3 regions of the Aeribacillus sp. FSL K6-2848 genome follow, and region 2 is predicted to be linked to each of the others. Evidence: predicted binding sites of a transcription regulator. Region 2 holds the regulator's gene; each other region holds the start of a gene.

Region 1 (10,744 bases), 3.6 Mb from region 2:
TTGGATTAAAACCGTTTTTCCAACTCCTGCACCGCCGAACAAGCCGATTTTTCCACCTTTAATATATGGAGCAAGCAAGTCAACAACTTTGATTCCTGTTTCCAAAATTTCAACTTGTGTTGACAGCTGTTCAAATTTCGGAGCAGGCTTATGAATTGGATCCCGGCGCGCTTCCGCTGGAATCGGGTCTCCAAGGTCAATATGTTCCCCTAACACATTGAATACCCGTCCTAATGTGACATCTCCAACTGGCACGGAGATTGGAGCGCCTAAGTCTTCGACTTCCATTCCGCGCGTTACGCCGTCCGTTGAAGCCATAGCGATTGTCCGAACGGTGTCATCCCCTAAATGAAGCGCTACTTCCAACGTTAAATCAATGTCTACCTCGTTTTCATTGCGCGCTTTATGTGAAATTTTTAGGGCGTTATAAATTTCCGGCAAATGTCCGCTTTCAAACTTTACGTCCACTACCGGACCCATTACTTGAACTACGCGTCCTTTCATGTTCCTGTTTCCCTCCTAACGTACTGTTTCAGTGATCTATTCAAGCGCTGATGCCCCGCCAACAATTTCTGTAATTTCTTGCGTAATCGCTGCCTGACGAGCTCTGTTGTAGGAAAGAGTCAGCGTATTGATCAGTTCTTTTGCGTTGTCTGTTGCATTCTTCATTGCCGTCATTCTCGCAGCATGTTCGCTTGCTTTGCTGTCAAGCAAGGCGCCGTAAATTAAACTTTCAGCATATTGCGGCAAAAGCACTGCCAAAATGTCTTCCTGAGACGGTTCGAATTCATAAGACGTCATTTTTTTATTCGCAGCGATGTCCGAAAGCGGCAGCAGCTTTTTCTCCGTTACTTCCTGCTGGATGGCGCTGACATAATGGTTGTAGAACATATAAATTTCATCTACTTTTCCATCCTCGAACAGCTTGACTGTATTGGAAGCAATTTCTTTAATATCCGAAAAGCTTATATCATCGCCTAATCCGACAATTTCTTCAACGACAGGCATACCGCGTTTTTTGAAAAAATCGCGGCCGACCTTTCCGATGGCAATCACGGCGTATTCATCCGTCGAACGATGTCGTTCTTGAATCGTTTGATAAACGGCGCGCAGCACGTTGCTGTTAAACGCACCGGCAAGCCCGCGATCTGATGTAATGACAACGTATCCTGTCTTTTTGACCGGACGCTTTTCAAGCATCGGGTGGCTTACGTCCGTACTCCCAAGGGCGATGTTTGCCACAACTTCTTGAATTTTCTCCATGTAAGGCACAAATGACTTGGCGCTGGTTTCCGCCCGATTCAGCTTCGAAGCTGAAACCATCTCCATCGCCTTTGTAATTTGGCTTGTCTTCTTCGTCGAATTGATGCGTGTTTTAATATCGCGCAACGATGCCAAAGGTTCTCACCACCTTTTTGAAAAATAGCCGATCATGTTTTGAAAACGGCTGTGAAAAGAATCCCCGTATTTTCACAGCCTTATCGTTCTTTATTCAGAAACTGCAAAAGTTTTTTTGAATCCTTTGATGGCTTTTTCCATTTTCTCGTCTTCAGGCAGATTTCCTGTCGAACGGATTTCTTCAAGAAGCTCTTTTTCATTTTGATCTAAATAAGCATAAAATTCTTCTTCAAAGCGGCGAATATCCTCAACAGGAATATCATCTAAAAATCCTTTTGTTAAGGTGTAAAGGATCATGACTTGTTTTTCAACTGGGATCGGCTTGTTGATGCCTTGCTTCAATACTTCAACTGTACGCATACCGCGGTTTAACTTCGCCTGAGTTGCTTTATCTAGATCTGAACCGAATTGAGCGAATGCTTCAAGCTCTCTGTATGCCGCAAGGTCTAACCGAAGCGTACCCGAAACTTTTTTCATCGCTTTGATTTGCGCTGCACCGCCGACGCGGGAAACGGACAATCCGGCGTTTACCGCAGGGCGCACACCTGAGAAGAATAGGTCAGATTGCAAGAAAATTTGTCCGTCTGTAATGGAAATTACGTTCGTAGGAATGTAAGCTGAGATGTCGCCAGCCTGCGTTTCAACAAATGGTAATGCCGTCAAAGATCCGCCGCCTTTTGCATCGCTAAGTTTTGCTGCGCGTTCCAATAGACGGGAGTGCAAGTAAAAGACATCCCCAGGGAACGCTTCACGTCCAGGTGGACGGCGTAGTAATAGAGAAAGCTCACGGTAAGCGGCAGCTTGCTTTGAAAGATCATCATATACGATAAGGACGTGTTTTCCTTGGTACATAAAATATTCGCCCATAGATACACCGGCATATGGGGCCAAATAAAGCAATGGAGCCGGTTGAGACGCAGATGCCGTTACAACGATCGTATAATCTAATGCACCGTGTTTACGGAGTGTTTCAACAACATTTCGAACTGTTGATTCTTTTTGTCCGATCGCAACATAGATACAAATCATGTTTTCTTCTTTTTGGTTAATGATTGTGTCGATCGCAATTTGTGTTTTACCTGTTTGACGGTCACCGATGATGAGCTCGCGTTGTCCGCGGCCAATTGGGATAAGAGCGTCGATCGCTTTAATACCCGTTTGCAGCGGTTCATGAACAGATTTCCGGTCCATGACGCCTGGGGCAGGGCTTTCAATCGGACGTGTTTTTGTTGTTTCAATCGGGCCTAACCCGTCCACTGGTTGTCCAAGCGGATTTACAACGCGGCCGATCAGCTCTTCTCCAACAGGAACTTCCATAATCCGTCCTGTTCTTCTCACTTCATCGCCTTCACGAATGTCTTTAAAAGGGCCTAAAATAACAATACCGACGTTATTTTCTTCAAGGTTTTGGGCTAATCCCATAACGCCGTTTGAAAATTCGACAAGCTCACCGGCCATGACATTGTCGAGGCCATGAGCACGTGCGATCCCGTCACCTACTTGAATAACTGTGCCGACATCGCTAACTTCTATTTCAGACTGATAGTTTTCAATTTGCTTTTTTATCAGTGCACTAATTTCTTCAGCTTTGATGCTCATGAGTTTCACCCCTATCTACGAACTTTTCGCTAAATTCCGCCCGATGCGTTCGAGCTTACTCTTGATGCTACCGTCAAAAATACGATTGCCGATTTGAAGTTTCAGTCCGCCAATTAAGTTCTGATCAATGACGTTTGTGATTTTAAGCGATTTTTTTCCGACCTTTTGCGCAAATACTTCTGAAAGAGCCTGCTTTTCTTCATCCTTCAACGGACGGACGGAGTAAACCGTTGCTTCTGCTGTTTGCTGTTCTTCATTTGCAAGCTCCACAAAGTTATCTACAAGTTCAGGAACTAAGCGGATGCGATGGCGATCGATAAGCAGAAGAAGAGTATTGATAATTTCAGCACTCAATGAAGAAAACGCTTCATTGACCAATGATTTTTTATTTTCGAGCAACACCTTCGGATGCTCTAAAATTTGCAGCAATTTTTGATTTTCAATAAACACCTGCTTTACAATCCGCAATTCTTCTTCAAACTGCTTCACTTGATTTTTTTCCTTTGCAATTTGAAAAAGAGCTGACGCATAGCGCTTTGCCACTCCGCCAATCATAACTGTTCTCCTACCTCTTTAATATAATCATTGATCAGCTTCTCTTGCTCAGCTTCATTCAATTCTTTTTCAATCACTTTAGAAGCAATAAGAACGGATAATGATGCCACTTGATTACGCAATTCAGCAACGGCTTGCTCTTTTTCGTGTTCGATTTCTTTCTTGGCTGCTTCTTTCAGTCTTTCTGCCTCCGCACGAGCCGCTTGGATGATATCTTCTTTTTGCTGTTCGCCGAGTTTTTTCGCATTTTCAACAAGCTCCTGTGCTTCGATGCGGGCTTGCTTTAATAGCTCACGCTGCTCTTCGGCAAGCTTTTTGGCTTCCGCATGCTTTTCTTCCGCAGCGTTTATTTCATTTGCAATAAATTCTTCCCTCTGTTTCATAATGCCCATAAGCGGACCAAAAGCATATTTTTTGAGCAATGCTAACAAAACTAAAAATACAACGAGCTGAACGAGCATATCTCCTGCTGCGAAGCCTCCAGCTCCGAGGGCAAATTCAACTGTTAACACGGCTTCGTTTCACTCCCTTCAAAACTTCCGTTTTCCAACTACCGGCTATATTGGGACTCTGTTACCATTCACAACATAAAGGAATGGCGAAGATGCTTAAATAACTTCGCCATTTCCTCTTTTTCACTTGCTGTCCTTTCGATTCGGACTTCACGCAAATTGATTGCATGCACTTCTAAAAAGCCTTTTTCAACACCAATCTAGGCAAGGCTCTTTTGAAATTTTCAAATTACGCACCAAAAGCCATAAATGCAATAACAACCGCGATAATCGGAATCGCCTCAACCAACGCAACCCCGATAAACATAGTAGTTTGAAGCATACCGCGCGCCTCAGGTTGACGAGCAATACCTTCTACTGTACGAGATACGATAAGTCCGTTACCAATACCAGCACCAAGTGCCGCTAAACCAATTGCAATTGCAGCTGCTAATAAATTCATGAATAAAGTCCTCCTTTATTTGTTTAAAAATAATTTTTTACACAAAAATTATGATGAAGTCATTTATTTTTAATGGTCATGGCTAACTTTATGCGCCATATAAACCATTGTTAACATTGTAAAGATAAAAGCTTGGATTGCACCTACAAAAATACTGAATGCCTGCCACGCCATCATCGGAATAATTGCCCCGATGAAGCCGAATGCTCCGCTAGTTGCCAAGCTGACAAGCAGACCTAGCAAAATTTCCCCAGCATAGATGTTACCGTAAAGACGAAGACCAAGCGTCAACGTGTTTGCAAACTCTTCAATAATTTTAAGCGGGAACAAAAACGGCAGTGGCTTGAAAAAGTCGCTTCCATAGGCGGAAAAGCCTTTTAATTTAATCCCGTAATAATGCGATAAACCGACGACTAAAATGGCCAGTGTCAGCGTTATGGTAGGATCAGCCGTAGGCGATTTCCACCAAAGCTTATGGTCAACAACGATAGCGAATGGTAGACCAAGCATATTGGAAACAAAAATGTACATGATGAGCGTCATTCCTAAAGTAAGGAATCGGCCGCCTGTCTGCCAGTCCATCGTGCTGTTAATAATGTTTTTCACAAAATCCATGACCCATTCCAAAAAGTTTTGCATACCCGTTGGCTTCATTGCCAAAGAGCGGGTCGACAATACGGCGATGATAAATACAATTGCGCTAGATACAAGAATCATTAAAATATTGGACAAATTAAATTCAAGCCCTAATAATTTTACTATCGGCGCTTCGTGACCCAACAAAATTCACCTCTCTTCCCAAGCTTGTCCGCAAATGTATAGAATAGAATCTATCATAATGACAATATAGATTGTCATTAAACCAATAACCACGCTAATTAAATGGAAATGTTCAGGGAATTTAAGTGCGATTAATACCGCCAATCCTGCGGCTGCCATCCTTGAAACCGTTCCAAGCGAACGTGCTGTACGGCCTTCTTCAATTGCTTGCTGTATTTGCTTTGATTTACGCACTAGTATCCATAAATTATAGAGGCTAAAGCTTGTACCAAGGGCAAGACCGAGGAAAATATCTTGATAAGGAGTAAACCCCCACGCTAACACATAGATGGCAAGCAAAAACAGCAAATATTTTTTGCTGCGCACAAACAATTTTTCTATACGATCCATAGTTACCGTTCATTCTCCTGAAAAAAATGTTGGACTAATCTCAGCATCGCAATTATTCCCGCAGCCAGTCCAATTAGAAGACCAATGATCAAAAAAACGGGTTCTGTATGCAACTGTCGATCAAGCCATCTTCCTGCAAAAATGCCAACGAGCACTGATCCTGCCAAATAGGAAAGAATGGCGGTCATTAAAGCGTATGCTCGGAGCGGATGGTGCTCTTTTTGCCGCATTGGGTATGTCCTCACAATATAAAATTACCTTATTTTTTATTATATCAAAAGGCTGTTGAAAACCTTATCATCCCACCCCGTTTAGCATACAATAGGCACCATTCAATGTCAATCTGTTTCACTTCAAAAGTTGAGCTATTTGTTAAGAATATCACAATTTGTTCACAAATATTTTTGCTGTTTCTATTGACTTTTTAATATTTTTTTATCTAAAATGATTGTCGTTTCATAGCTGCTTTCTTCCCCGTCTTTTTTTGCAAAAATGAGCGCTTTGTAAACGCCGTTTGGAATGTCCTTAAATTGCCCGGAAATATCTCTTTTCAACAAACCTCCCGGGATATTTCTTTGCCAGTCTAAAAACCCTTTGAATGTTAAAGTATCCGGATCATACAAGGCAATCCCGAATTCATCCGCCCCTTGCGGCAAATAAAGTTCATAATGGTACATATTCCCTTGATCGGCAAGACCAAATTCAAATCCCATGATTTTTGGATAACTCTGTTCGCCAACAACGAATAAATATGGAAGGCGGATTGTCTGGCTGCCGCCCGTCACAAGAAGAGTCCCGTCATACAATCCTTCCCTCAATGATTTCGGTGCAACATCAATCGAGACGGATACTTCTCTTTTCCCGTTAGCAGGAACCTTCACGGAAAGAGGGAGCTGCCATTGAACCCCTTTTTGATAATGCGGTTTCGAAAAAACAAACGTTTTTTCTTGATCGGAGAGATTTTCAAGAGTTAACGTGATCTCTTTCTTTTTCCTGCCGATATTTTTGTGAAATTGACCGAATGATAGAGATGCCGGATAAATGAGAGCTCTTGTCTGAACAGCTGATAAAATATCGATTCTTCCCGCCCCCTGCTCAAACACCTTGTACAGCCTTCCATTTTGATTATAAAGCGGTTTAGCAGTATTCATCATAGCTGCTTTTATTTGTTCCGGTAACCAATCTGGATGCTTTTGTTTGATCAGTGCCGCTGCGCCTGCTATATGCGGAGCAGCCATGCTTGTTCCTTGAAGAGCCATATACCCTTTAGGTATTGTGCTGTCAATGCCTACACCAGGCGCGACAAGATCGGGCTTCACTTCCCATGTGACTGTTACCGGTCCTTTTGATGAAAAGGGTGCGAGGCGATCTTGTTCTGTCCGAATGATTGTTTTTATGAACGATTTTTCGTTCAATAGTTTGCGCAGCCATTCGCCATCTTCCTTTGAGATGGACACAACAGGAAGGTCAATTTTTTCTTCTAAATTGCCGGTAAATCTCCCTTTCATATTGTTGTAAATAATCAACGCTTGGGCTCCGGCTGATTTTGCATTTTTCGCTTTTTCGGCAAACGTGATTTCCCCGCGCTTCACCAAGGCTATTTTTCCTTTAACAGAAGGTTTAAAGTCTTTTTTTTCACCTAAACCTGCATATTCTATCCGTCCTCTAATTGTTGTCCAAGGGGCAGAATTGAACAAAGATTCAGCTGGTATTTTCTTTTGAAATCCTGAAAGGGTTAAATACTTTACGTCAAGCGGCGGTGTCGATGCGCCGACGGAAATTGCTTTGCTTGCAGTGCCAGGCGAACCGACGGTCCAAATGTTAGGACCAGAGTTTCCGCTTGATACAACTGCAGTTATCCCCTCTTCAACGGCTCGGTTTAACGCCAGGCTTGTCGGATAATCCGGGCCGTTCACATCATTGCCAAGAGAAAGATTTACGATATCTACCTGATCCTCAATCGATTTTTCAATCGCTGCAATAACTTGGTCTGTCGTCCCGTACCCATGAGGGCCAAGCGCTCTATAGGCAATGATGGAGGCTTCCGGAGCAACCCCTTTCAATTTTCCATTTGCCGCTATAATTCCTGCTACGTGAGTGCCGTGAATTGTCCTCGAATTGTCTTTCGCGACTGTTTCCATTGGGTCTTTGTCTTGATCTACAAAATCAAATCCGCCTTGATAATTTTTTTGTAAATCTCGGTGGTTGTAGTCGATCCCCGTATCTATAACAGCTACTTTCACTCCTTTTCCTGTCAATCTTTCATCCTTCGCGTCAAAATAGCCGCGTGCATCGATGCCGCCTATAAAAGGAACACTTTCTTCAACCGTTGCTTGAAAAGTCGTTACAGGCTCTGCATGTTCAATGTAAGGCTCTTTTACTAGCTGATCTAGATCTCTTTTTTTCCCTTTTACTGAAAATCCGGTAAACGTTTTTTTATATTCCCAGCAAATGTTTATTTCCGGATATTTTTTTTGAATCAACTCTTTTATTTTTGAAAGGTTCTGATCTGACAAAACAATGATCATTGTGACTTGTTCATCAGCATTCTCTTCAGGGATTTGTGGATGTTCGGGGAAGGTCTTTGCAAAAGCAGTTATATCAAAAACGTGGAAAATGAAGAAAAAAAGCAAACAAATTCGCACTGAAGGGTTTCCCATTTCTATCACCTCAGCACTTATTGTTCGCTATGAACATCAGTTTATTGCATGAAAAAAGTCGTTTTAAGGGAAAAGTGAGAAATTGATGGAGCGGGAATATGCTGCTCCTTATATTAATGAATTTTTCATACTATGTTAAAAAGAAAGAGAGGGCACTTCACTTCGCCCTCTCCTGTTATTTTGTACCAAATAAACGGTCTCCTGCATCTCCTAAACCTGGTACGATATAGCCATGGTCGTTTAATTTCTCATCAAGAGCGGCAATGTAAATATCGACATCTGGATGAGCTTCTTCCATTGCTTTTACCCCTTCAGGAGCAGCTACTAGACACATGAAACGGATATTTTTTGCACCGCGTTTTTTTAGACACTCTATTGCTTCAACTGCTGAACCGCCGGTAGCCAGCATTGGGTCAACAACGATGAAATCCCGCTCTTCCACATCAGAAGGAAGTTTTACATAGTATTCTACAGGCTTTAATGTTTTCGGATCCCGATATAACCCGATATGGCCGACTTTTGCGGCAGGAATCAGTTTCAAAATGCCGTCAACCATTCCTAGCCCCGCACGCAAAATGGGAATAACCCCAAGTTTTTTTCCTGACAAGATTTTTGTTTTCGCTACTCCTACCGGGGTTTCTACTTCCACTTCCTCCAGCGGAAGATCTCGTGTTATCTCAAACGCCATTAATGTAGCAATCTCATCCACAAGCTCTCGAAATTCTTTTGTTCCGGTTTTTTTATCGCGAATATAGGATAGCTTATGCTGAATTAACGGGTGATCAAATACAAACACTTTGCCCAAGTTTCACATCTCCTTTTCTTTTGCCTCAATAGATTTTACAGAAAAAATTTTTGAGTTTCAACATTTTCATCAACCTTTTTCGCCAACATTCCAAACGATGAAATCCATTTTAAATAGTTTTAAGAGGCAGAAAATTAAAATAAAAAAAGAGCGTCCGAAGCATGTGGCTTCGAACACTCAATATTTCCTTAATAATTTGGGTAGAGCGGGAATTTTTCTGTTAAAGCTTGCACCCGTTTTCTCGCTTCTTCCAATTTAGCTTCGTCTTGATGGAATTTCAATGCAAATGCAATAATCGATCCGATTTCATCCATTTCTTCCAAACCAAAACCGCGGCTTGTGACAGCTGCCGTTCCAATACGGATTCCGCTTGTAACAAAAGGCGATTCAGGATCGTATGGAATCGCGTTTTTATTCACAGTAATGCCGATTTCGTCCAAAACATGTTCAGCAACTTTTCCGGTTAATTGCAAGTTGCGGACATCAACTAAAATCAAATGGTTATCTGTTCCTCCAGATACTAAAGTCAGTCCTTCTTCTTTTAATTTTTTTGCCAGCCGCTTCGCATTGTTGATAATGTTTTGCGCATATGTTTTAAATTCTTCTTGTAAAACTTCTCCCAATGCTACCGCTTTTGCCGCAATAACATGCATTAACGGACCGCCTTGAATGCCCGGGAAAATGATTTTATCAATTTGTTTTGCAAATTCTTCTTTGCATAAAATCATTCCGCCTCTTGGACCGCGAAGTGTTTTATGCGTCGTAGTTGTTACAAAATGGGAGTACGGCACAGGATTTTGATGAAGACCTGCAGCAACAAGGCCGGCAATATGAGCCATGTCGACCATTAAGTAAGCTCCCACTTCATCAGCGATTTCCCGAAACTTTTTAAAATCAATTTCACGAGGATAAGCGCTGGCACCAGCAACAATGATTTTCGGTTTATGCTCAAGAGCTTTAGCTCGAACATCATCATAATCAATAAGATGAGTGTTAGGATCAACACCGTATTCAACAAAATTAAATTGCATTCCGCTGAAGTTTACCGGACTTCCATGCGTTAAATGGCCGCCGTGAGACAAATTCATTCCGAGAACAGTGTCCCCATGATTTAAGACAGCATAGTAAACAGCCATATTGGCTTGAGAACCGGAATGCGGCTGAACGTTTGCGTGCTCAGCTCCAAAAATTTTTTTCGCCCGTTCGCGAGCTAAATCTTCCGCAACGTCAACATATTCGCATCCTCCATAGTAGCGACGTCCCGGATAACCTTCTGCATATTTATTTGTTAATACAGAACCTTGGGCCTCCATTACCGCTTCACTGACAAAATTTTCTGACGCAATCAGTTCGATTTTCGTACGCTGGCGCTTTAATTCGTTCTGCATCGCTTCATATACTTCAGGATCCTGTTGTTGAATATATTTCATGAAATGTTCCCCCTCTAGTCTTTCATCGATTGAACGGCACAGGCGAGCGACAAAATCGTCATGCCGATCTACTTATTAATCAGAATAACCGTATTGATCATCCTTTGGCAACCCTTTTCTTTTATGTAAGCGCATTCTTCCCAAACTTTTTTTTGGCATGAATAGTTTTTAAT
Region 2 (10,744 bases):
GCATTGGCAGAACAGTGAGCAGTCCTACTTTTACAATCATGAAGGAGTATACAGACGGCAGACTGCCGCTTTATCATATGGACGTTTATCGGATTGAAAATAGCGATGAGGATTTAGGGTTTGATGAGTTTTTTGATGGAGACGGTGTAACAGTTGTAGAGTGGGCGCATTATATAGAAGATCAACTGCCGGAGGAAAGACTGGATGTATTCATCCGTTACATTCAGGACAATACAAGATCTCTAATTTTTAGGCCGAAGGGAAAAAGATATATTAAGCTGTGTAAGGAGTTTTTTACTGATGACGGTATTAGCGATTGATACATCAAACGACTGTTTAGGCATTGCGTTAGTAGACGAAACTAAAATTATTGGCGAATATATGACGAACTTGAAAAAAAACCATTCTGTTCGTGCAATGCCGGCAGTTGATTATCTTTTGAAAGAGTGCCACGTTCAGCCCAGCGACTTAACAAAGATTGTGGTTGCCCAAGGTCCTGGCTCTTATACTGGTGTGCGAATCGGTGTAACAATTGCTAAGACGCTTGCATGGGCTAGAAACATTCCTTTAACGGGCGTTTCCAGTCTTGAAGTGCTTGCGCTGAACGGGCGTTTTTTTGACGGATTGATTTGCCCTTTATTTGATGCAAGAAGAGGACGAGTTTATACCGGGCTGTATGAATTTAAAGAAAACATACTTTGTGTGAAAGAAGACAGAAATATTCTGCTAGAAGATTGGTTGAATGAAATAAAACAGCTCAAAAAGCGGGTGCTCTTTTTAGGGAATGATGTTTCTCTTCATTTAGATCTGATCAAAGAAATAATGGGTGAGTTGGCAGTCATCGGGGATCCGTCATTGCACCAGCCGCGTCCGGGATTGCTAGGTTTGCTGGGAATGACTAGAGAAGCAGTCAATGTTCATCAGTTTGTGCCAAATTATTTAAGGTTAGCAGAGGCGGAAGCGAAATGGATCGAGCAGCAAAAAACGTCAACATGATTAATAATCAAGTAAATGTTCGAAAAATGACAGTTGAAGATATACATCGTGTTTATGAAATCGAACAGCTGTCATTTTCGGTTCCTTGGACAAAGGAATCATTTTATCGGGAATTGGTCCATAACCATTTTGCTACTTATTTAGTAATAGAATATGAAGGAAAAGTTGTAGGTTATTGCGGTTTATGGGTGATTGTTGATGATGGGCAGATTACCAATATTGCTATTTCTCCAGCGTATCGGGGAAAAAAGCTGGGAGAGACCCTGCTTAGAAGCGTTTTAAACGTAGCAAAAGAAAAAGGAGCCAAAACCGTTACATTAGAAGTCCGAGTTTCGAATACTGTTGCGCAATCATTATATAAGAAATTGAATTTTGAACCAATCGGAATCCGGGAAAACTATTATACGGATAACCAAGAAGATGCGATATTAATGCAGGTGAATTTATAATGAAAGATCGATTAATTTTAGGAATTGAAACAAGCTGTGATGAAACAGCAGCTGCCATTGTGAAAAACGGAAAAGAAATTGTTGCACAAGTCGTTGCTTCCCAAATTGAAAGCCATAAACGTTTTGGCGGAGTCGTTCCAGAAATCGCTTCACGCCATCATGTCGAGCAAATTACTCTCGTATTAGAAGAAACGTTAAAACAGGCGAATCTTTCGTATCACGATTTGAACGCCATAGCCGTGACAGAAGGACCGGGGCTGGTTGGTGCATTATTGATTGGAGTCAATGCCGCAAAGGCTTTAGCTTTTGCGTATGATCTTCCACTAATCGGAGTACATCATATTGCAGGACACATTTATGCGAACCGTCTTGTGAAAGAATTTTCTTTCCCGCTGATTGCATTAGTTGTTTCCGGCGGCCATACAGAGCTTGTCTATATGAAGGAGCACGGTTGTTTTGAGGTGATTGGGGAAACACTTGATGATGCAGCAGGAGAGGCTTATGATAAAGTAGCGCGAACATTAAACCTGCCTTATCCGGGCGGGCCTCATATCGACAGGCTAGCACATGAAGGAACTGCTTCCATTGATTTGCCGCGAGCATGGCTTGAAGAAGGCTCGTTTCATTTTAGTTTCAGCGGGCTGAAGTCAGCGGTGATTAACACTCTTCATAACGCGGCGCAAAGAGGGATCACGATAGATCCGAAAGATATGGCTGCAAGTTTTCAGCAAAGTGTTGTAGAAGTTTTAGTGGAAAAAACTGTTCGTGCCAGTGAGAAGTATCAAGCTAAGCAAGTTCTTTTATCAGGCGGAGTAGCGGCGAATAAAGGATTAAGAACTGCTATGGAGGAAGCATTCAAAAAGAAAAAAGGGATCGACCTCGTCATTCCACCATTGTCCTTATGCACAGATAATGCGGCCATGATTGCAGCTTTCGCTGATGTACTTTATGAAAAAGGAATTTTCGGTGATTATCGTATGAATGCTCATCCTGGATTGGAATTAACGTCATATATATAGAGGCAAAATAGGGTCGAATGAACAGCGGCCCTATTTTTTTGTTTTAACCACAGGTTATCCACAAAGAAAATCTTCATTTTGGATAAATAAGACGAAACATTGAAATAGAAGAAGAAAAAACAAGGTGAAACATGTGGATAACTAAAGGGGTTTGTTGTGGATAATGTGAACAAATAAGACAAATATTATAAGATAAGGAACTAATGATGTGGATAACTGTTTGAGAGAAACATGCTGAAGGAAACAAAATAAATAAAAAACCGGCATGAGCCGGTTATTCAGAAAGAAGTGATTCCCATTCCTCTATCAGCTGATCTAGTTGTTCCGTTAACATGACATTTTGATCATGAAGTTTTTGAGCTTTTTCATGATCTTGGTATATATTTGGATCGCAAAGCATTTCATTGTTTTCAGCGATCGCTTCTTCAATTTCTGCTATTTTGTTTTCAAGTTCTTCAATGCGGCGCTGTCTTTGCCGTTCCTTTTTTTTCAATATTTTTTCTTGTTCATAAGATAATTTTCCTTGTTTTTGCTCTTTGGTTTCGATAGTTGGTTTTTTCAACTGTTCAAGCTCGATCATCTCCGCTTTTTTTGCAATGTAATAATCATAGTCCCCGATATATTCGGCAATGCCTTCCGTGGATAATTCAAAAATTTTGGTCGCGATTTTGTTGATAAAATAACGATCGTGCGAAACAAACAAGATTGTTCCAGGAAAATTTATCAGAGCGTTTTCCAATACTTCTTTGCTGTCGAGATCCAGATGATTCGTAGGTTCATCCATGATGAGAAAGTTAGCTTTTTTTAGCATTAATTTCGCTAAAGCGAGCCGAGCTTTTTCTCCTCCGCTTAAAGACGAGACGGTTTTCAGCACTTCATCTCCGGAAAAAAGGAAATTCCCTAAAACCGTTCGGATTTCTTTTTCTGTTTTTTCGGGATAGTCATCCCACAATTCATCTAAAACCCGTTTAGATGAAGACAAATCCGCTTGTTCCTGGTCATAATATCCGATTTGGACATTAGATCCAAACTGAATTTTTCCGCTCAGCGGCTTTAAGCGGTTGATGATCGTTTTTAATAAGGTAGATTTACCAACTCCGTTTGGCCCTATTAAAGCAATTGAGTCCTTCCTGTTGATCGAAAAGTTAATATTTTTCACGATCGGAGTTTTTTGATCGTAGGAAAGGGACAAATCAATGGCTTTTAACACGTCATTGCCGCTTTGCTTTTCGATTTCGAAGGAAAAGCTGGCTGACTTCTCGTCCCCAGCGGGTCTGTCCAGTATTTCCATTTTCTCAAGCATTTTCCTTCTGCTTTGCGCACGTTTCGTTGTCGATGCTCTTGCTAAGTTTCGTTGAATAAAATCTTTCATCCGCGCGATTTCTTCTTGCTGTTTTTCAAATTGTTTTAATTCCCTTTCGTACGCTTCCGCTTTTTGTTTTAAATAAGTGCTGTAATTCCCAACATACTTCGTACAAACTGTTCGTGATATTTCATAAACAGTGTTGACAACGCGATCTAAAAAGTACCGGTCATGGGAAACAATTAGAACCGCTCCATTATAATGCTGTAAATATTGTTCGAGCCAGTTTAATGTTTCCATGTCGAGATGGTTTGTCGGCTCGTCGAGTATGAGCAGATCCGGTTTTTTCAACAGGAGCTTTCCGAGTGCTAACCGGGTTTTTTGTCCTCCGCTCAAAACCGAAATTTTAGTTGAATAGTCGTAATCAGCAAACCTTAATCCATGCAGCACAGAACGGATATCCGCCTCATATTGATATCCGCCATTTTCTTTATATAAATGTTGGAGTGAATCATATTCCTTCATTAAGCTTTGCAAAGCATGAGAATCTCCAGCTGAGGAGATAGCTGCCATTTTTTGTTCAATATTTCGCAGCTCAGCTTCGATGTTCCGCAGCTCTTCAAAAACGGTTAGCATTTCATCCCATATCGACTTAGTTGATTCTAATCCTGTGTTTTGTGCCAGATAGCCGATTGTTAAATCTTTTGGCTTCACAATTTCACCAGAATCAAAGGGCATTTCACCGGCAATGATTTTCAATAATGTTGATTTTCCGGCTCCATTGCGGCCTACAACGGCGATTTTATCTCCTGTTTGGATTTCCAGCTTAATATTCGATAAAATAAGGTCAGCACCATAATATTTTGTGATTTTGTTTAACTGCAATAAAATCATCCATAGTTCACCTCAATCTTTGCTAGAATAAGTGTAGCCTATATATTTGACTGCAGGCAACTGACCTGATGAACAAAAGGACAAGAAATTGTAACAATCGTTCAAAAGACACGAATAAAAAAATAGTGTATAGTTTTTATATAAGGAGAGTTTGGAGAAAAAACAAATAAAAAGAAATGTAGACGGAGAAGAAGATCAGGATGGAAGCGTTATCAGTCTGATATTGTTTCATACAGGCGAGCAGCCGCTTGCTAGAAAACATAGTTAAAAACAAAATTAGTCAGGTTGTTTTGGATTGCGAGGGATGAGCATTGAATCAAGATCAATCTAAGATACCGCAAGCAACTGCAAAAAGATTACCTCTATATTATCGGTTTTTGCAAAATTTACATGCCTCGGGAAAACAACGTGTTTCCTCTCAAGAACTGAGTGAAGCAGTAAAAGTAGATTCTGCGACAATTAGAAGGGACTTTTCATATTTCGGAGCGCTGGGCAAAAAAGGTTATGGATATAATGTCAATTATTTGTTATCATTTTTTAGAAAGACGCTTGACCAAGATGAGTTGACCAAAGTTGCCCTCATTGGCGTCGGAAATTTGGGAACAGCTTTTTTAAATTACAATTTTACAAAAAATAACAACACACAAATTGTTATTGCATTTGACATTAATAAACGAAAAGTAGGAATGAAAATTGGTGGAGTTCCAATTTATCATTTGGATCAGCTAGAAAGTGAATTGCCTGATGATGTGCCTGTTGCGATATTAACGGTCCCGGCAACCGCCGCTCAAGGAATAACGGATCGGTTAGTGGAAAAAGGCATAAAAGGCATTTTAAATTTTACGCCGGCTCGCTTAAATGTTCCGGATAAAATTCGGATTCATCATATCGATCTATCTGTTGAACTTCAGGCTCTTGCATATTTTTTAAAACATTATTCGAATGAAGATTGAAGGAGCGATATTAAATGCCAACAATTGGAATTGGAAGCTTGCTGTTGATTGTATTTGCAGCTCTGCTTGTTTTCGGGCCGAAAAAACTTCCTGAGCTTGGAAAAGCTATAGGAGAATCATTAAAGGAGTTTAAAAGTGCCACGAAGGGCTTAGCAGACGATGATGAAGAAAACAAGAAAAATGAATAGCAAGAAGAATGGATGAATAATGATGAGCGAAAAAAAAATGTCCGTGTTGGAGCATATAGCGGAGCTTAGAAAACGGCTGATTATTGTAGTCGTTTTCTTTTTCGTTGCTATGATTACTGGCTTTTTCATAGCGAAGCCAATTATTGTTTTTTTACAGCAAACTGATGAAGCAAAGCAATTCGCCTTAAATGCTTTTCGTCCTGCAGATCCATTGATCGTTTATATGCAGATTACATTTATTATTGCTTTAATTCTAACTTTCCCTGTTTTATTGTACCAGCTTTGGGCGTTTATCAGCCCAGGACTGTATGAAAAAGAAAGGCGGGTCACATTAAGCTATATACCGTTGTCGGTTGCTTTATTTCTTTTAGGAATAAGCTTCTCTTATTTTATTTTGTTTCCTTTTGTCATCGATTTTATGGGGCGGCTTTCCAATGATTTAAACATTCAACAAATGATAGGAATAAATGAATACTTTCGTTTCCTGCTGCAGTTAACATTGCCTTTCGGACTGTTGTTTCAGCTTCCCGTTGTCATTATGTTTTTAACAAGACTCGGGATCATCAATCCGGCGTTTTTGGCAAAGGTTAGAAAATATGCGTATTTTGTATTGCTTGTTATCGCAGCGATTATTACGCCGCCTGAAATTGTGTCGCATTTAATGGTCACGATTCCGCTATTCATTTTGTATGAAATAAGTATCATTGTTTCAAGATTTGCTTACAAAAAAGCACAGTCTTCTCAAATAAAAGAATCAGATCAAAAGTAAAACCGATGGGCTGTTATAAACATATCCCTCTTGTGAAGACAGTATAGGCTTTTTTCCTACTGTCTACACAAGAGGGATAATATCATTACACCTCATCGGTTGTTTTTTGCTTTCCGAATTTTATATGAGAAAGTGAACATGCGGATGGAAACAGCAAAATCAAACGTGGCTAAAATCATTAAAATCATATTTGTAGCTGTCCACATACCATTTTCAGCATGATGAATTGCTAAATATGTAAATAGAACTCCCATGATAAAATAGAAGAGTCCCATGGAAACGGGATGAAAATTCATAATCTTAGCTGCCTCCAATAATGATTTGTATTTGTTCCATTTGCTTCATCATGTTTTCAATCTCATCATGATAAATTGTTTGAATGATGACTACGATTGTATTCATCATTGTATGGGCAAAAATAGGGACTAATATGCGTTTTGTTTTATAATATAAAAAAGCGAACGTAAACCCCATTGCTGTATAACGCAATAAAAGTTCAGGTTCCCCATGCACGATGCCGAACAATAGCGAGCTGACAAGCGCGCCGATCCAAAAATTCGTTTTTTGATAAATCACCCCGAAAATAATTTTTCGGAAGATAATTTCTTCAAGAATCGGTCCTATTATTGATGTGACAATAATCAAATAAGGCGTTGCTTCAATTAAATCCATAATAACTTGAGTATTTTCCGACATCGGATTAACTTTAAGTACATATATTTCAATATTGCCAACGATTGTTTGAATGAAAAAAGCTAAAAAAACTCCGAAAACAGCCCATATGGCAGATTCGCCGAAAGAAGCTTTTTCAATCCGGACATTATTTTTCCGTTCATGACGAAGGAGAAATAAAATAATGACGAACGCAGCAGTAAAACTTGTAATCGACCAATATGCTTGCGCTTGAAAAAGTCCTGCATTGAGATTTTCATCGTCGCCAACACCCAGTTCATAAAAAAGGGGAACTCCAATATAGGATGAGAGCTGCATAATGATGTACGTAATGATGATCCACCAATATTGCTTTTTCACGAATAGTTCTCCTTTATAAAAGATTCATATGACTATTTTAACACACAATGTTTTAAAGAAAGAAAAACAATTTTGACAAGGAAAGCACTTAATGGAGGATGTTAAAATTTTTTTAAAAGAGACTTGAAAAATAGAGGAGGTTTCTATAATATAATAATTGGTGTTAGCACTCGATAGCAATGAGTGCTAATAATGAATAAGGAATAAATTTTGAAAATCTCAAAAGATATTTGAGGAGGTTGTTTCCCTTGTTAAAGCCATTAGGTGATCGCGTTGTAATTGAACTTGTTGAAACAGAAGAAAAAACAGCAAGCGGCATCGTATTGCCTGACACAGCTAAAGAAAAACCTCAAGAAGGTAAAGTAGTAGCAGTTGGTACTGGTCGTGTATTAGACAGCGGTGAACGTGTTGCAGTTGAAGTTGCTGTTGGCGATCGCATTATCTTCTCAAAATACGCCGGCACAGAAGTAAAATATGACGGCAAAGAATACTTAATTTTGCGTGAAAGCGACATTTTGGCTGTGATCGGCTAATAGAGACAGCCCAATATCATAGACAATTTAAATTTTGAGGAGGTTTTCGCAACATGGCAAAAGAAATTAAATTCAGTGAAGAAGCACGTCGTGCAATGCTGCGTGGTGTGGATAAATTAGCAGATGCGGTTAAAGTTACTTTAGGACCAAAAGGCCGTAACGTTGTTCTTGAGAAAAAATTCGGTTCTCCGTTAATTACAAACGATGGCGTTACGATTGCAAAAGAAATTGAATTAGAAGATCCATTTGAAAACATGGGTGCAAAATTAGTTGCAGAAGTTGCTAGCAAAACAAACGATGTTGCTGGGGACGGTACAACTACTGCAACAGTTTTAGCTCAAGCAATGATCCGCGAAGGACTTAAAAACGTAACAGCTGGCGCAAACCCAATGGGTGTGCGTAAAGGAATTGAAAAAGCAGTTGCTACAGCTGTTGAAGAATTAAAAGCAATTTCTAAACCAATTGAAGGAAAAGAATCAATTGCTCAAGTTGCTGCTATTTCTGCTGCGGATGATGAAGTAGGTAAATTAATTGCTGAAGCAATGGAACGTGTTGGTAACGATGGCGTTATCACTATTGAAGAATCTAAAGGTTTCACTACTGAGCTAGACGTTGTAGAAGGAATGCAGTTTGACCGCGGATATGCTTCTCCATACATGGTAACAGATTCTGATAAAATGGAAGCTGTTCTTGAAAATCCATACATTTTAATTACTGACAAGAAAATCTCTAACATCCAAGAAATCTTGCCAGTTCTTGAGCAAGTTGTACAACAAGGCAAACCTTTATTAATCATTGCTGAAGATGTTGAAGGCGAAGCTTTAGCAACATTAGTTGTGAACAAACTTCGCGGTACATTTAATGCTGTAGCTGTAAAAGCTCCTGGATTCGGTGACCGCCGCAAAGCAATGTTAGAAGATATCGCCATTTTAACAGATGGTGAAGTTATTACAGAAGATTTAGGTTTAGATCTTAAGAGCGCTACTATTTCTCAATTAGGCCGCGCTGCAAAAGTTGTTGTAACGAAAGAAACAACTACAATTGTTGAAGGCGCAGGCGCAAGCGACAAAATTGCAGCTCGCGTAAATCAAATTAAAGCTCAATTGGAAGAAACAACTTCTGAATTTGATAAAGAAAAACTTCAAGAGCGCTTAGCAAAATTAGCTGGCGGCGTAGCAGTTATCAAAGTTGGTGCCGCTACTGAAACAGAATTGAAAGAACGTAAACTTCGCATCGAAGACGCTCTTAACTCCACTCGTGCAGCAGTGGAAGAAGGAATTGTCTCCGGTGGTGGTACAGCTCTAGTTAACGTTTACAAAAAAGTTGCTGAAATTGAAGCAGAAGGCGACGTTCAAACTGGTGTAAACATCGTTCTTCGCGCTTTAGAAGAGCCAGTTCGCCAAATCGCTCACAACGCTGGTTTAGAAGGCTCTGTTATCGTTGAACGCTTGAAAAAAGAAGAAGTTGGAATCGGCTTTAACGCTGCTACAGGCGAATGGGTGAACATGATCGAAGCTGGTATCGTTGACCCAACAAAAGTAACTCGTTCTGCTCTTCAAAACGCAGCATCCGTTGCCGCTATGTTCTTAACAACTGAAGCAGTTGTTGCTGACAAACCAGAAGAAAACAAAGGCAACGGCAACCCAGGCATGCCTGACATGGGCGGAATGATGTAATAATTGCAGTGAACTAGTCACAGAAACAAATATATTCAATCGTAAGGACTACTTCCTATAAAAAGGAGGTAGTCCTTTTTTGTTGCTCAAATTTGCATATCAAGATTTTTTAGAAGATCGGAAATTCAAAAACACAACAAAAGCGAACATAAGAAATTATGAAACGCTTCTAGGTGAATTTATCAACTATTGATTGATGGTCAATATGCTTATAAGGAAGAAGAACTTTTTAAGCCGAATGAGGATATTTTAAAGAAATTTAATTATGATGAAAAAGCTGCACATGCCTACATAGACGAACAATGGAAAAAGAATGTGATTGAGTTTTTTAATGATAAACCTGAATATGCGGAAATGTATATGCATTACATAATTAATTTTAGGCAGTATAAAGAAGTTCCTTTTGATGATGATTTTTACCGTTATTGTACTTTGAAGTTGTTGCAGCAAGGCGATTGGATAGAGTTTGAGATTAAGAAGGTAATATAATCAATTAGAAAGGTGAATTGAATGAAAAAAATTGAAATTCCTAGTTTATTTAAATGTACTAAATGTGGTTTAAAAATCCCGTATGAGAAAGCTGGAGAAATGGAATGTGGACAGTGTTCGTTTGAGGATTGGGAGAATGGCTTTAAGGATAAACATGCTGTTTTTAGTGATTATTGTGATGCCGGGCAAGAAATATTTGATACATACGAGGAAGCAAAGGCAGAATTTGAACGAAGAAAAAATGATGAAAACGAAAATGGTGTAGATGTTTGCTTATGCAAGGTAATTGAAGAATATCATGCTAAGTGAAAGGGAATAAATCAAATATTTAAAATGATAGATCACAAAAAGTTATCACAGCTATTATTTCTTTGATGTGGTGTACTGTATTTGCGGCTTTAGCGTGTGGAATTGCTTGGTTGATTGAAACGCTATTTAAAGTA
Region 3 (10,744 bases), 3.7 Mb from region 2:
TCCGATGTTGGAAGGAGTGAGATGATGAATATTGAAATGTTAGGTTCCGCACTGGAGAAGGTGCGCAGCCAAAATCCTCTTGTTCATAATATTACAAATGTCGTTGTCACCAATTTTACAGCAAATGGTTTGTTGGCGATTGGGGCTTCACCGGTAATGGCATATGCAAAGGAAGAAGTGGCGGATATGGCGAAAATAGCCGGCGCACTCGTCTTAAATATCGGGACGTTAACAAGTGATGTCGTGGAAGCGATGATACTTGCGGGAAAATCGGCAAACGAAAACGGCGTACCGGTCATTTTAGACCCTGTTGGCGCTGGCGCCACACCTTACCGGACAGAAGCTGCCCAACAAATATTAAAAGAGGTTCGTGTTTCCATCGTTCGCGGAAATGCGCCTGAAATTGCCAATGTTATCGGCGAAAAGCTCCAAATGAAAGGAGTGGATGCCGTTGGTTCAGCTGCCGATCCAGTTTTATTGGCTGAGAAAGCGGCAAAGCAGTTAAACGCTGTTGTCGTCATAACCGGGAAAGAAGACGTGGCGACAGATGGCCAAACGACATATCAAGTCCAGAACGGACATCCGATTTTAACAAAAGTAACGGGCACAGGCTGTCTGTTATCATCCATTATCGGCGCTTTTTCCGCAGTTGAACAAGATTTGCTCGTTGCCTCAGTGGCAAGCCTTGTCTCTTATGGTGTGGCGGCGGAAATAGCATACAGTGTGACAGAAGGCAGGGGACCGGGAAGCTTTCAAATCGAGTTTTTGAATCAATTGGAAAAAGTGACAAGCGACGACTTGAAGAAAAGGGGTTCATTTTGCCGAAAATAAGGGGCCAATGTTTTCAGCAATTTTTTTGGAAAATCTCAATACGCAGGTGATGGATTATGCCGAAAGTGACAGCAGATGAACTGCGAAAGCTTTTAAAAGTGTATTTTATTATGGGCAGTGTAAATTGCAAGAAAAATCCTCTTGATGTGCTTGAAGAAGCGATAGCGGGGGGGATTACCATCTTCCAGTACCGCGAAAAAGGAACAGGCGCATTAACGGGCGAGGACAAGCTAAAGCTCGGAAAAGAACTGCAAAAAATATGCCAAAAACATCAAATTCCTTTTATTGTAAACGATGATGTTGATCTGGCTTTGAAACTTGATGCGGATGGCGTTCATATCGGTCAGGAGGATGAATCAGCCGAAATTGTCCGCCAAAAAATTGGCGATAAAATTTTAGGAGTGTCGGCTCATACGTTTGAGGAAGCGGAAAGAGCCATTGCGCAAGGCGCAGACTATATCGGCGTCGGCCCCATTTTTTCGACGAAGACGAAAGAAGACGCCAAAAAAGCGCAAGGTCCGCAAATCATTTCCAGCATGCGCAACCAAGGCATTGCGATTCCGATCGTCGGCATCGGCGGCATCAACAGTGAAAATGCCGGACAAGTCGTTGCAAACGGAGCCGACGGCGTCGCCGTCATATCCGCCATAAGTTATGCGGACGATGTCAAGAAGAGTGCGGCAAAATTGAAACAGACTGTAGAATCATTTTTTTAGGAACAATCATTCGCAAATGGCGTGCAAAATCAAAAGAGGCGCCTTAATCCGGGCGCCTTTTGTTTATGTTTGGAGAAAACTGTGTTCAATGATGGTTGCGCTATTTTTCATACAGCGAAAGTCATCGTTGAATTGTGCGGTCTTTATCCTTTCTAAGGAACATCTGAAACGGTGTCAGCAAATGTACCTTTTGCTTAATAGGATCAAATTTGTTTTGCGGCGATGGCTTGCCGATACGCTTTTGTCGCTTCCACCATGATTTTGAGTGCATTGACAGTTTCGGTGACCGCTCTTGTTTTTAAACCACAATCAGGATTCACCCAGAACTGATGTACATCGAGTACTTTTAATGCACGGTCGATATTTTCGGTTATTTCTTGGACGGAAGGTATACGCGGGCTGTGGATGTCATAAACGCCCAAACCGATTTCCCGTTTATATTGGTACTTTTCAAAAGCATGAACAAGTTCTCCGTGGCTGCGGGACGATTCAATCGAGATAACGTCTGCATCAAGCTTATCGATCGCTTCCATCATATCTTCAAACTGGGAATAGCACATATGAGTATGAATTTGTGTTTCCGGTTTGACGGAGCTGGTGGCAAGTTTGAAAGCTTCGACGGCGTTTTCGATGTATTGATTTTGCTTCGATCTTTTTAACGGCAGCCCTTCACGGATAGCAGGTTCATCAACTTGAATCATTCCTATGCCGTTTTTCTCCAGAGCTAATACTTCTTCGCGGATGGCAAGGGCAATCTGGCGAAGAACGTCCGCATAGCTAATGTCATCACGGACAAAAGACCAGTTTAAGATGGTGACAGGTCCAGTCAGCATTCCTTTTACAGGTTTGTCCGTCAATGATTGGGCATAGACGCTTTCTTTGACGGTCATCGGCTGATCAAAGGCAACGTCGCCATAAATGATCGGCGGTCTGACGCAGCGCGAACCGTAAGATTGCACCCAGCCGTTTTTGGTAACAGCAATTCCTTTTAGTTTTTCTCCGAAATATTCCACCATATCGGTCCGTTCAAATTCCCCATGGACGAATACGTCTAAACCGAGCTGCTCTTGAATGTCAATCCATTTTTTTATTTCATTATTGATGACCGATTCATACTGCTCGTTTGTGTATTCGCCTTTCCGCCATTTTAAACGGGTTTGGCGGATTTCTTTCGTTTGCGGAAAGCTGCCGATCGTTGTTGTCGGTAGAATTGGCAAGTTCCATCTATTTTTATGCAGCTTGCGCCGAACAGAAAAGTCCACACGGTTCGTCGGGTAGGATTCAATCTTGGCGGCTGCCTCTTGCACGTTTCGGTTTGTCCGAAAATCAGAATTCATAAATTGCGTGTAATAACGGTCATCGTATCGTAAATCGCTTATACTTAATTCACCTTTTGCATATTGTGTCAGCTGATGGACTTCACTTAATTTTTCGTCTGCAAAGGAGAGAGCATTTTTTAAAATTTCCGGCAATTCGTGTTCATTTTTTACGGTAACCGGCACATGGAGCAAGCTGCAGGAAGGTTGAATGATCAATCGATCAACATCAACATGCTGAGCGAGAAAATCAATTTTGCTTGCTTTTTCTTCTAATGATGCCCTCCATATGTTGCGGCCGCTGATTAAACCGGCAGCCAATATTTTGTCTTTTGGAAACCCGAATTTTTGGATGTTTGCACTGTTGGCTCCCCCATCATGTACAAAATCAAGACCGATAGCAGCAACAGGCAATGAAACGATATGTTGATAGTGAGAAAGACTTTCAAAATAAGTTTGCAACAGTATGTTCAAAGATGGATTCGCTTCGTGAAAAGCTTCATACACTTCTTTAAACAACGGAATCAATGACTCATCAATTTCCTGAACGAGAACAGGCTCATCGATTTGCACCCACTTTGCGCCTGCTTGATGCAACTCTGTCAACAATTGAATATAAACTGGGATGAAAGCAGATAAATGCTTATAAAAATCTCGTTTTTCATATTTTTTCGCCAGCATTAAAAAAGTAATCGGCCCTAAAACAACAGGTTTTGTCTCAATATTTAGTTCGTCTTTTGCTTCATTGTAAAGCTTGAGCAGACGGTTTTCCAAAAAAGCAGGCGGCTTATTTTCCAGTTCCGGAACGATATAATGATAATTTGTATCAAACCATTTTGTCATTTCTAAAGCCTCGGCTTCTTCGGATCCCCTTGCCATTGCGAAATATGTTTTGATGGAACGGGGATCCATATGCTGGAACCTCGAAGGAATATATCCAAACATGAAAGCAGTATCGAGAACGTGGTCATAAAACGAAAAATCTCCTATGGGAATCAGCTCAATTCCGCTTTCATGCTGTTTCTTTAAGTTGGAAAGACGGATCTTTTTCAACGTTTCCAGTAAGCTGCTTTCAGAAATGTCTCCATTCCAAAATAATTCCAAAGCTTTTTTCCATTCCCGGCGTTCGCCAATTCGCGGATAGCCAAGATTTGAACTAATGGCTGCCATTACGAAAACCTCCCATTTGATTTTTGCTCAACACAATAAAAAAGCCCTCTTTACGCTAATAAAAGAGGGACTGGATATCCTAGCTCGTGTTGAGGCACCCAAATGGTTTCAACATGAACATGGCTTCTCACTCCTCCCTATGACGCGTAGGTCGTAGTGCATACAACAGGCAGGTCTCCTGACTTAGGTTCAACGCTTTTGATCTCCTTCCCATTTCTCTGGCAGAAACAGTGGCTGATGATCAAAAGCTCCCCATCACAGTGGCGCGACCGTGTTGGAATTTCACCAAACTTCCCTTTTAAGCGCATATTGCGGCTGCAATATGACGCACCTGTTGCTGGTACACATATGAAACTATAATTATCAGAATAGAGGATTTTTTTTTATTTTTCAACACCACATTTGCAATTAAAAAGAAAAATTTTTTAGGAAAGTAGATGGCTTGCGATTTCTTCCGCTTTACATGACAAAAACCCGCCAGAACATAAAGGTTTTCTGCGGGTCTTTACAGCGGTTGGGATTTTTCCGGAAAACAGTTATTTCGAGAGAAGGTTTCTTTTCACGCCTTTCTTTTTAGGATACATTTTAAATAATTGAGATTTACTGGAATAAAAATCTTGGTTTGCCGCTTTGATAAAAGAACCGGCTAAAAGGACAAAAATAAACAACAAAGGGAAACCGCCAATAATGCTAACAGTCTGCAATGTGGACAATCCGCCGAGGTACATTAAAATAAGCGGCAAAACGGAAAGAGCAAAAGCCCAAAATAAACGGTTCCATCGCAAAGGTTCATCGGCAACTTCTTTTTGGACAACAGATGCTAAAATATAAGAGCTTGAATCAAACGTTGTTGCTAAAAAGATCACGGCAAGCACAGTAAATACGGCAATCACAATGTTGCTTAACGGCAATTGTTTCAATATTCCGATAATGGCTGCTGATCCGCCATGTTCATCTAATGTAGCTGTTACATGGTATTGGCCTGTCAGTTCTAAAAATAATCCAAAGTTTCCTAAAATCCCAAAAAAGAGAATGCAGCCGAGCGTTCCATATACTACTGTTCCGAGCGTCATTTCGCGGACAGTGCGTCCTTTTGAAATTTTAGCGACGAACAAGCCGACAAATGGAGCGTACACGAGCCACCAAGCCCAATAAAATACCGTCCATGATTCCGGAAAGCCTGTTCGTTCAAACGGTCCTAAACTGTTAAAAGGTTCAGTCCATAAAGACATCCGCATGTAATGATCAAGCATGATGCCGATGCTGTTGACGGCCGTTTCCGCCAGAAAGACGGTCGGGCCGGCAAGGAAGACAAACACCAACAATAATACGGCAAGCCATAGGTTGATGTCGCTCAAAATTTTAATGCCTTTCCGCAAACCGGAGTAAGCGCTTGCTGCGAAGATCAATGTACAAATAAGCAAAACCACTGTTTGGAGTGTCATCGAAGGTTCGATGCCGGAAAGTTCATGAATTCCTTCTGTAATGAGCGGCGTCCCTAAAGCGAGTGTCGTTCCAGCTCCGCCCAGCAAACCAAACATAAACAAGACATCAATGATTTTGCCTATTGGTCCATCTGCTTTTTTGCCAATGAGAGGCCGGCACGCTTCGCTTACTTTTAACACCGGTTTTTTCTTTACATAATAGAAATAGCTGATTGGCAGGGCAGGGAGGCAATAGATGGCCCATGCCGTCGGTCCCCAATGAAAAATTCCATATGCGGCCGCCCATTCAACGGCTTCTTTTGATCTAGGTTCGATGCCAAATGGAGGTCCCGTATAGTAGTAAGCCCATTCAATCGTTCCCCAATAAAGAACACTTGATCCAATTCCAGCGCAAAAAAGCATAGCTGCCCAAGATAATGTCGGAAACTCAGCCTTTTCTAAAGGATCCCCCAGTTTGATTTTTCCGTATCGGCTAAAAGAAACATAAAGAATAAAAATCAATACTGCTGCACCCATGATTAAATACAATATTCCAAATTTTTGTGTTAAAAAGCTGCTGGCAGCTAATACAATGGCTTCGCCTTGTTCAGGGAATACTGCTAATGGAGCGGCTACAATTAACAGCAAAAGCAGCGCCCCGATAAAGGTCGGCCAATCCATAATGTTTCGATTCTTCATCAAATCCCCCTTTAAAAAAGATTACATTTTATTATATCTTTAAACAAAATTGATAGAAAGTTTAATTTTTCAGATTAATTTGTCGTAATAAGCTTTTTTATTCAATTTATTTTATTTTTTATAAGAAATCCTTATAAATGCTCTCGATTACGGCCAAATCCTTACGTTTCACATTTTGCTTGGCCGAAAAACAAAATCGATGAAATGGGCGTCTAAAAAAGTTAAACTTTGAGAAAAGAATATAAAAGAAAGGATGATGATGATGAATAAAGTGATCGAAACCATTTTAAACCATCGATCCGTTCGAAAATTTGAAGATCGGCCGCTTACGGATGAACAAATACGCTTAATTGTGGAATGTGCCCAATCGGCCTCGACTTCAAGTTACATACAAGCTTACTCAATCATTGGGGTGAAAAATCCGGAAACGAAAAAAAAACTTGCGGAACTGGCGGGGAACCAAGACTATGTGGAAAAAAGCGGCCATTTATTTGTTTTTTGCGCAGATCTGCACCGGCACGAACTAATAGGCGAAATGGAAGATAAAGACGTGACGGTATCCTTGGAAAGCACAGAAAAATTTATGGTTGCGCTTATTGATGCGGCATTGGCCGCGCAAAATGCTGCATTAGCCGCTGAGTCCATGGGGCTTGGCATTTGTTATATTGGCGGAATTCGCAACAATTTAGAGGATGTTTCGGCGCTGCTAAAAGTTCCTGATCGGGTCATCCCGCTTTTTGCCATAACGGTCGGCTATCCGGCCGTTGATACCGGAAAAAAACCCCGATTGCCTTTACATCATGTTTATCATGAGGAAGAATATGAGCAAAACGAAGAAATATATAAACAGGGGCTTCTTGAATATAATCAAATAGTATCCAAATATTATGAAAAACGTACAAATGGTGTCCGCAAAGATACTTGGACAGGGCAAATGGCTCGCGCTCTTTCAAATCCGGTGAGAATGTATATGAAACAATTTGTGGAAAGAAAAGGCTATAACTTAAAATAATATGAACAGTTTCTTGCCAAGTTGTCTCTGTTGCGGTATGGACAAATTGTTTGATGAAATAAATGGAAATCAATTTTGGGAACATGGAAACAATGAGATTATCCGTTTTTGTTAAAAATGGATAGATTTAGAAATTAGCTGATTTTCCGATCGTATAGTATGTAGAAAACAAAAAGACCGATGTGTGCGAATAGAAAAACCGGGCGTTGATGTTTTTCGCCCGGTTTTTCTTATGCGTCTATTAGCAATAGAGGCAATCATTCCTTTCGATTCACATGATTTCCTGTTTTGTGTCGGATTGATGGCGATTTTTTTACAAAATTTTAATCTTTTATTGACTGTTTATTGAATTCAAGTTTTTTTACATAAATTTGTGATAAAGTTCACTTACAACAGATGATTTTTGTTTCAAAGTGAATGGTTGACGTTTTTTGGCACATTTTTGAAAATCCTAGGGGGGATCACAATGCCGGCCAAACCAAGTTGGCTGAAGTTGGTTATGAAAGTTTTGCCATTATCCGTTTTGCTCCTGCTATCAGGATGCAGCGAACGGTTTGTCTTATTAAATCCAAAGGGGCCGGTAGCGGCTGTTCAAAAAGATTTAATCCTTTGGTCTGTTGGATTTATGCTTTTGATTATTGTCGTCATTTTTTCATTGTTTGCGATTATTTTGTGGAAATACAGGGAAAGACCTGACAATATGGATTATGAACCGCCCGAACAGCATGGGAATACAGTGCTTGAAATTGTTTGGACGGCGATTCCTGTGTTGATTGTCATTGCTTTGGCGATACCAACGGTTAAGGCGACTTTTGAGCTTGAAAAACCGCCGAAGGAATCTAGAGGAGTTGAACCAATTGTCATTCATGCGACAGCAGCCGATTGGAAATGGATTTTCAGCTATCCGGAGGAAAATATTGAAACAGTCAATTATGTCAACATTCCAAAAGATGTTCCAGTTGAATTTAAATTGACAGCTGTCGGCGGGATGAGCGCTTTATGGATTCCAGAGTTGGGCGGACAAAAATATAATATGGCTGGAATGGGAATGACTCTTTATTTGCAGGCTGATCATGTCGGTACGTTTAAAGGGCGGAATTCAAATTTTACAGGAGAAGGATTTGCCCATCAAACATTTGATGTGAACGCAATGGAAAAAGAAGATTTTTATAAATGGGTGAAAGAAACACAAGCATCAGCTCCATTGCTGACGAAAAAACAATTTAACGAAATCATCCAAGTCGGAGTTTTAAAAGATAAATTGACTTTTTCTGGAACACACTTGGCGTGGGTTGATTTTGCGAAACCAGGTGAGCATTTAGACAATATCCCTGCAAAAGAAAAGCACGGTACCATAAAATTGGAGGAAGTTGAATCTGATCATCATGATAATCGTGAACATGAAAGCCATCAGCACGAAGGACATTAATCGGAAGGAAGGAGGAACGTGCTGTGAAATGGGATGAATTTTTCGTTACCGGCGAACCCCTTATATATATGGCGGATGCAGCCATTGTATTAACAATTATTGGTATCGTTTTTGTATTAACCTATTTTAAAAAATGGAAATGGCTGTGGAAAGAGTGGCTAACGACTGTTGACCATAAAAAAATAGGGATTATGTATATTATTTCCGCCGTATTAATGCTATTCCGAGGGGGCGTAGACGCACTTTTAATGCGCGCCCAATTGACAGTGCCAAATAATACGTTTTTAGATTCACAGCATTATAATGAAATTTTCACTACACATGGAACCATTATGATTTTATTTATGGCAATGCCGTTCATATTCGGGATCATGAACATTGCAGTTCCTCTCCAAATTGGAGCTAGAGATGTGGCGTTCCCGTATTTGAATGCACTCAGCTTCTGGACGTTTTTCTTTGGCGCCTTGCTGTTCAACATTTCATTTGTGATCGGCGGCTCACCGGATGCAGGGTGGACGGCATACATGCCTCTTGCTGGAAATGAACTCAGCCCGGGGCCGGGCCAAAATTATTATTTATTAGGATTGCAAATTTCAGGGATCGGTTCATTAATCTCCGGTATTAATTTCATTGTAACGATTCTAAAAATGAGAGCTCCTGGAATGACTTTAATGCGCATGCCGATGTTTACATGGGCAACACTTATTACGTCTATATTGGTTGTTTTCGCTTTTCCGGTATTGACGGTTGCTTTAGCATTAATGACGTTGGACAGAATATTTGGCACTCACTTTTTTACGCTTTCAGGCGATGGAGTGCCAATGCATTGGGCGAACCTGTTCTGGATTTGGGGGCACCCGGAAGTGTATATTGCCATTTTGCCAGCGTTTGGGGTTTTTTCGGAAGTTGTCTCAACGTTTGCAAGAAAACGTCTTTTCGGTTATACAGCCATGGTTTGGTCCATGGTGGCGATTTCTGTATTAAGTATGCTCGTTTGGGTGCACCACTTTTTCACAATGGGTTCAGGAGCCCCGGTTAATGCATTTTTCTCTGTATCGACGATGGCGATAGCCATACCGACAGGGGTAAAAATCTTTAACTGGCTCTTCACTTTATATAAAGGTCGAATCAAATTCACATCTGCGATGCTATGGTCTTTGGCGTTTATTCCAACTTTCGTCATCGGCGGGGTTACAGGTGTGATGCTTTCGATGGCTGCGGCCGATTACCAATATCATAATACGTATTTCCTTGTAGCCCATTTCCATAATACGTTAATTTGCGGTACGGTCTTTGCTGTCTTTGCAGCGCTTCATTATTGGTATCCGAAAATGTTTGGCGTCATTTTAAATGAAAAGCTCGGCAAAATTACGTTCTGGTTTTTCGTCCTTGGCTTTAATGTATGTTTCTTGCCGCAATATGTTTTAGGATTTATGGGCATGCCAAGAAGAATTTACACATATCCGGCAGATGCCGGCTGGACGGAATTAAACGTCATTTCGACTATTGGCGCAGTTATGATGGGAATCGGCTTTATCTTCCTGTGTATTAATGTTGTGTACACGTACTTTAAAGGCGAGCGTGACCTCACGGGAGATCCTTGGGATGGCCGGACGCTGGAATGGTCTATTCCGTCGCCTGCACCGCATTACAACTTTGCCGTAACACCGCAGGTAAAAGGTCTTGACGCTTGGTGGATGATGAAGAAGGAACGGAAAGAAGGAAAAGAAGAAGAGGAGCCGGAATATAAACCAATCCATATGCCATCAAATTCGGGGCGGCCTTTCATCATGTCGATCTTCTTCTTTATAGCCGGCTTCGGTTTAGTTTTCGAATGGATGCCGGTTGCGATCATCGGATTGATCGGCGTTATCATCTGCATGATTTTGCGCTCTTTTGAATATGATGATGGATACTATGTGCCGGTCGAAGAAATTAAACAGACGGAAGCAGGGAGGGAGTAACATGTCGGAAATTGCTCCAAAACAATCGAATCTTCCACTTGAGTATTCAACGAAACAAAATCAATTAAATATTTTAGGTTTTTGGATTTTTCTCGGGGCAGAGCTTGCCCTGTTTGCCACCCTCTTTGCTACGTATCTTGTGCTCGTCTCCAGAACAGCGGGCGGACCAGGTCCCGAGGAATT

The links. The regulator Rex, encoded in region 2, represses fermentation and respiration genes when NADH is low (regulators of the CRP and FNR family bind a similar motif). The targets are predictions, from matches to a motif close to TTGTGAAATATTTCACAA.
Region 1: a site for Rex is predicted at 6,046-6,063, ahead of NSS70_RS19470 (AtpZ/AtpI family protein). Genes of this name have one in related genera too.
Region 3: a site for Rex is predicted at 7,540-7,557, ahead of qoxA (cytochrome aa3 quinol oxidase subunit II). Genes of this name have one in related genera too.

What each region holds. Positions count from the first base shown of each region.
Region 1 covers NZ_JBBOQQ010000001.1:4,058,357-4,069,100, forward strand. Annotated here, with positions in the region: gene atpD (F0F1 ATP synthase subunit beta) at 1-504, opposite strand, end outside; gene atpG (ATP synthase F1 subunit gamma) at 541-1,398, opposite strand; gene atpA (F0F1 ATP synthase subunit alpha) at 1,489-2,997, opposite strand; gene NSS70_RS19445 (F0F1 ATP synthase subunit delta) at 3,013-3,552, opposite strand; gene atpF (F0F1 ATP synthase subunit B) at 3,549-4,013, opposite strand; gene atpE (F0F1 ATP synthase subunit C) at 4,294-4,506, opposite strand; gene atpB (F0F1 ATP synthase subunit A) at 4,576-5,286, opposite strand; gene NSS70_RS19465 (ATP synthase subunit I) at 5,293-5,676, opposite strand; gene NSS70_RS19470 (AtpZ/AtpI family protein) at 5,679-5,906, opposite strand; gene NSS70_RS19475 (S8 family serine peptidase) at 6,090-8,336, opposite strand; gene upp (uracil phosphoribosyltransferase) at 8,512-9,141, opposite strand; gene glyA (serine hydroxymethyltransferase) at 9,330-10,571, opposite strand.
Region 2 covers NZ_JBBOQQ010000001.1:436,395-447,138, forward strand. Annotated here, with positions in the region: gene tsaE (tRNA (adenosine(37)-N6)-threonylcarbamoyltransferase complex ATPase subunit type 1 TsaE) at 1-320, shown strand, start outside; gene tsaB (tRNA (adenosine(37)-N6)-threonylcarbamoyltransferase complex dimerization subunit type 1 TsaB) at 301-996, shown strand; gene rimI (ribosomal protein S18-alanine N-acetyltransferase) at 966-1,445, shown strand; gene tsaD (tRNA (adenosine(37)-N6)-threonylcarbamoyltransferase complex transferase subunit TsaD) at 1,445-2,464, shown strand; gene NSS70_RS02245 (ABC-F family ATP-binding cassette domain-containing protein) at 2,739-4,661, opposite strand; gene NSS70_RS02250 (redox-sensing transcriptional repressor Rex) at 4,973-5,614, shown strand; gene NSS70_RS02255 (twin-arginine translocase TatA/TatE family subunit) at 5,629-5,802, shown strand; gene tatC (twin-arginine translocase subunit TatC) at 5,825-6,571, shown strand; gene NSS70_RS02265 (YdiK family protein) at 6,664-6,867, opposite strand; gene NSS70_RS02270 (CPBP family intramembrane glutamic endopeptidase) at 6,872-7,603, opposite strand; gene groES (co-chaperone GroES) at 7,852-8,136, shown strand; gene groL (chaperonin GroEL) at 8,190-9,812, shown strand; gene NSS70_RS02285 (hypothetical protein) at 10,002-10,301, shown strand; gene NSS70_RS02290 (hypothetical protein) at 10,323-10,610, shown strand.
Region 3 covers NZ_JBBOQQ010000001.1:4,130,876-4,141,619, reverse strand. Annotated here, with positions in the region: gene thiM (hydroxyethylthiazole kinase) at 25-831, shown strand; gene thiE (thiamine phosphate synthase) at 888-1,547, shown strand; gene metE (5-methyltetrahydropteroyltriglutamate--homocysteine S-methyltransferase) at 1,751-4,033, opposite strand; cobalamin riboswitch at 4,185-4,383, opposite strand; gene NSS70_RS19830 (BCCT family transporter) at 4,570-6,156, opposite strand; gene nfsA (oxygen-insensitive NADPH nitroreductase) at 6,419-7,168, shown strand; gene qoxA (cytochrome aa3 quinol oxidase subunit II) at 7,635-8,597, shown strand; gene qoxB (cytochrome aa3 quinol oxidase subunit I) at 8,621-10,561, shown strand; gene qoxC (cytochrome aa3 quinol oxidase subunit III) at 10,563-10,744, shown strand, end outside.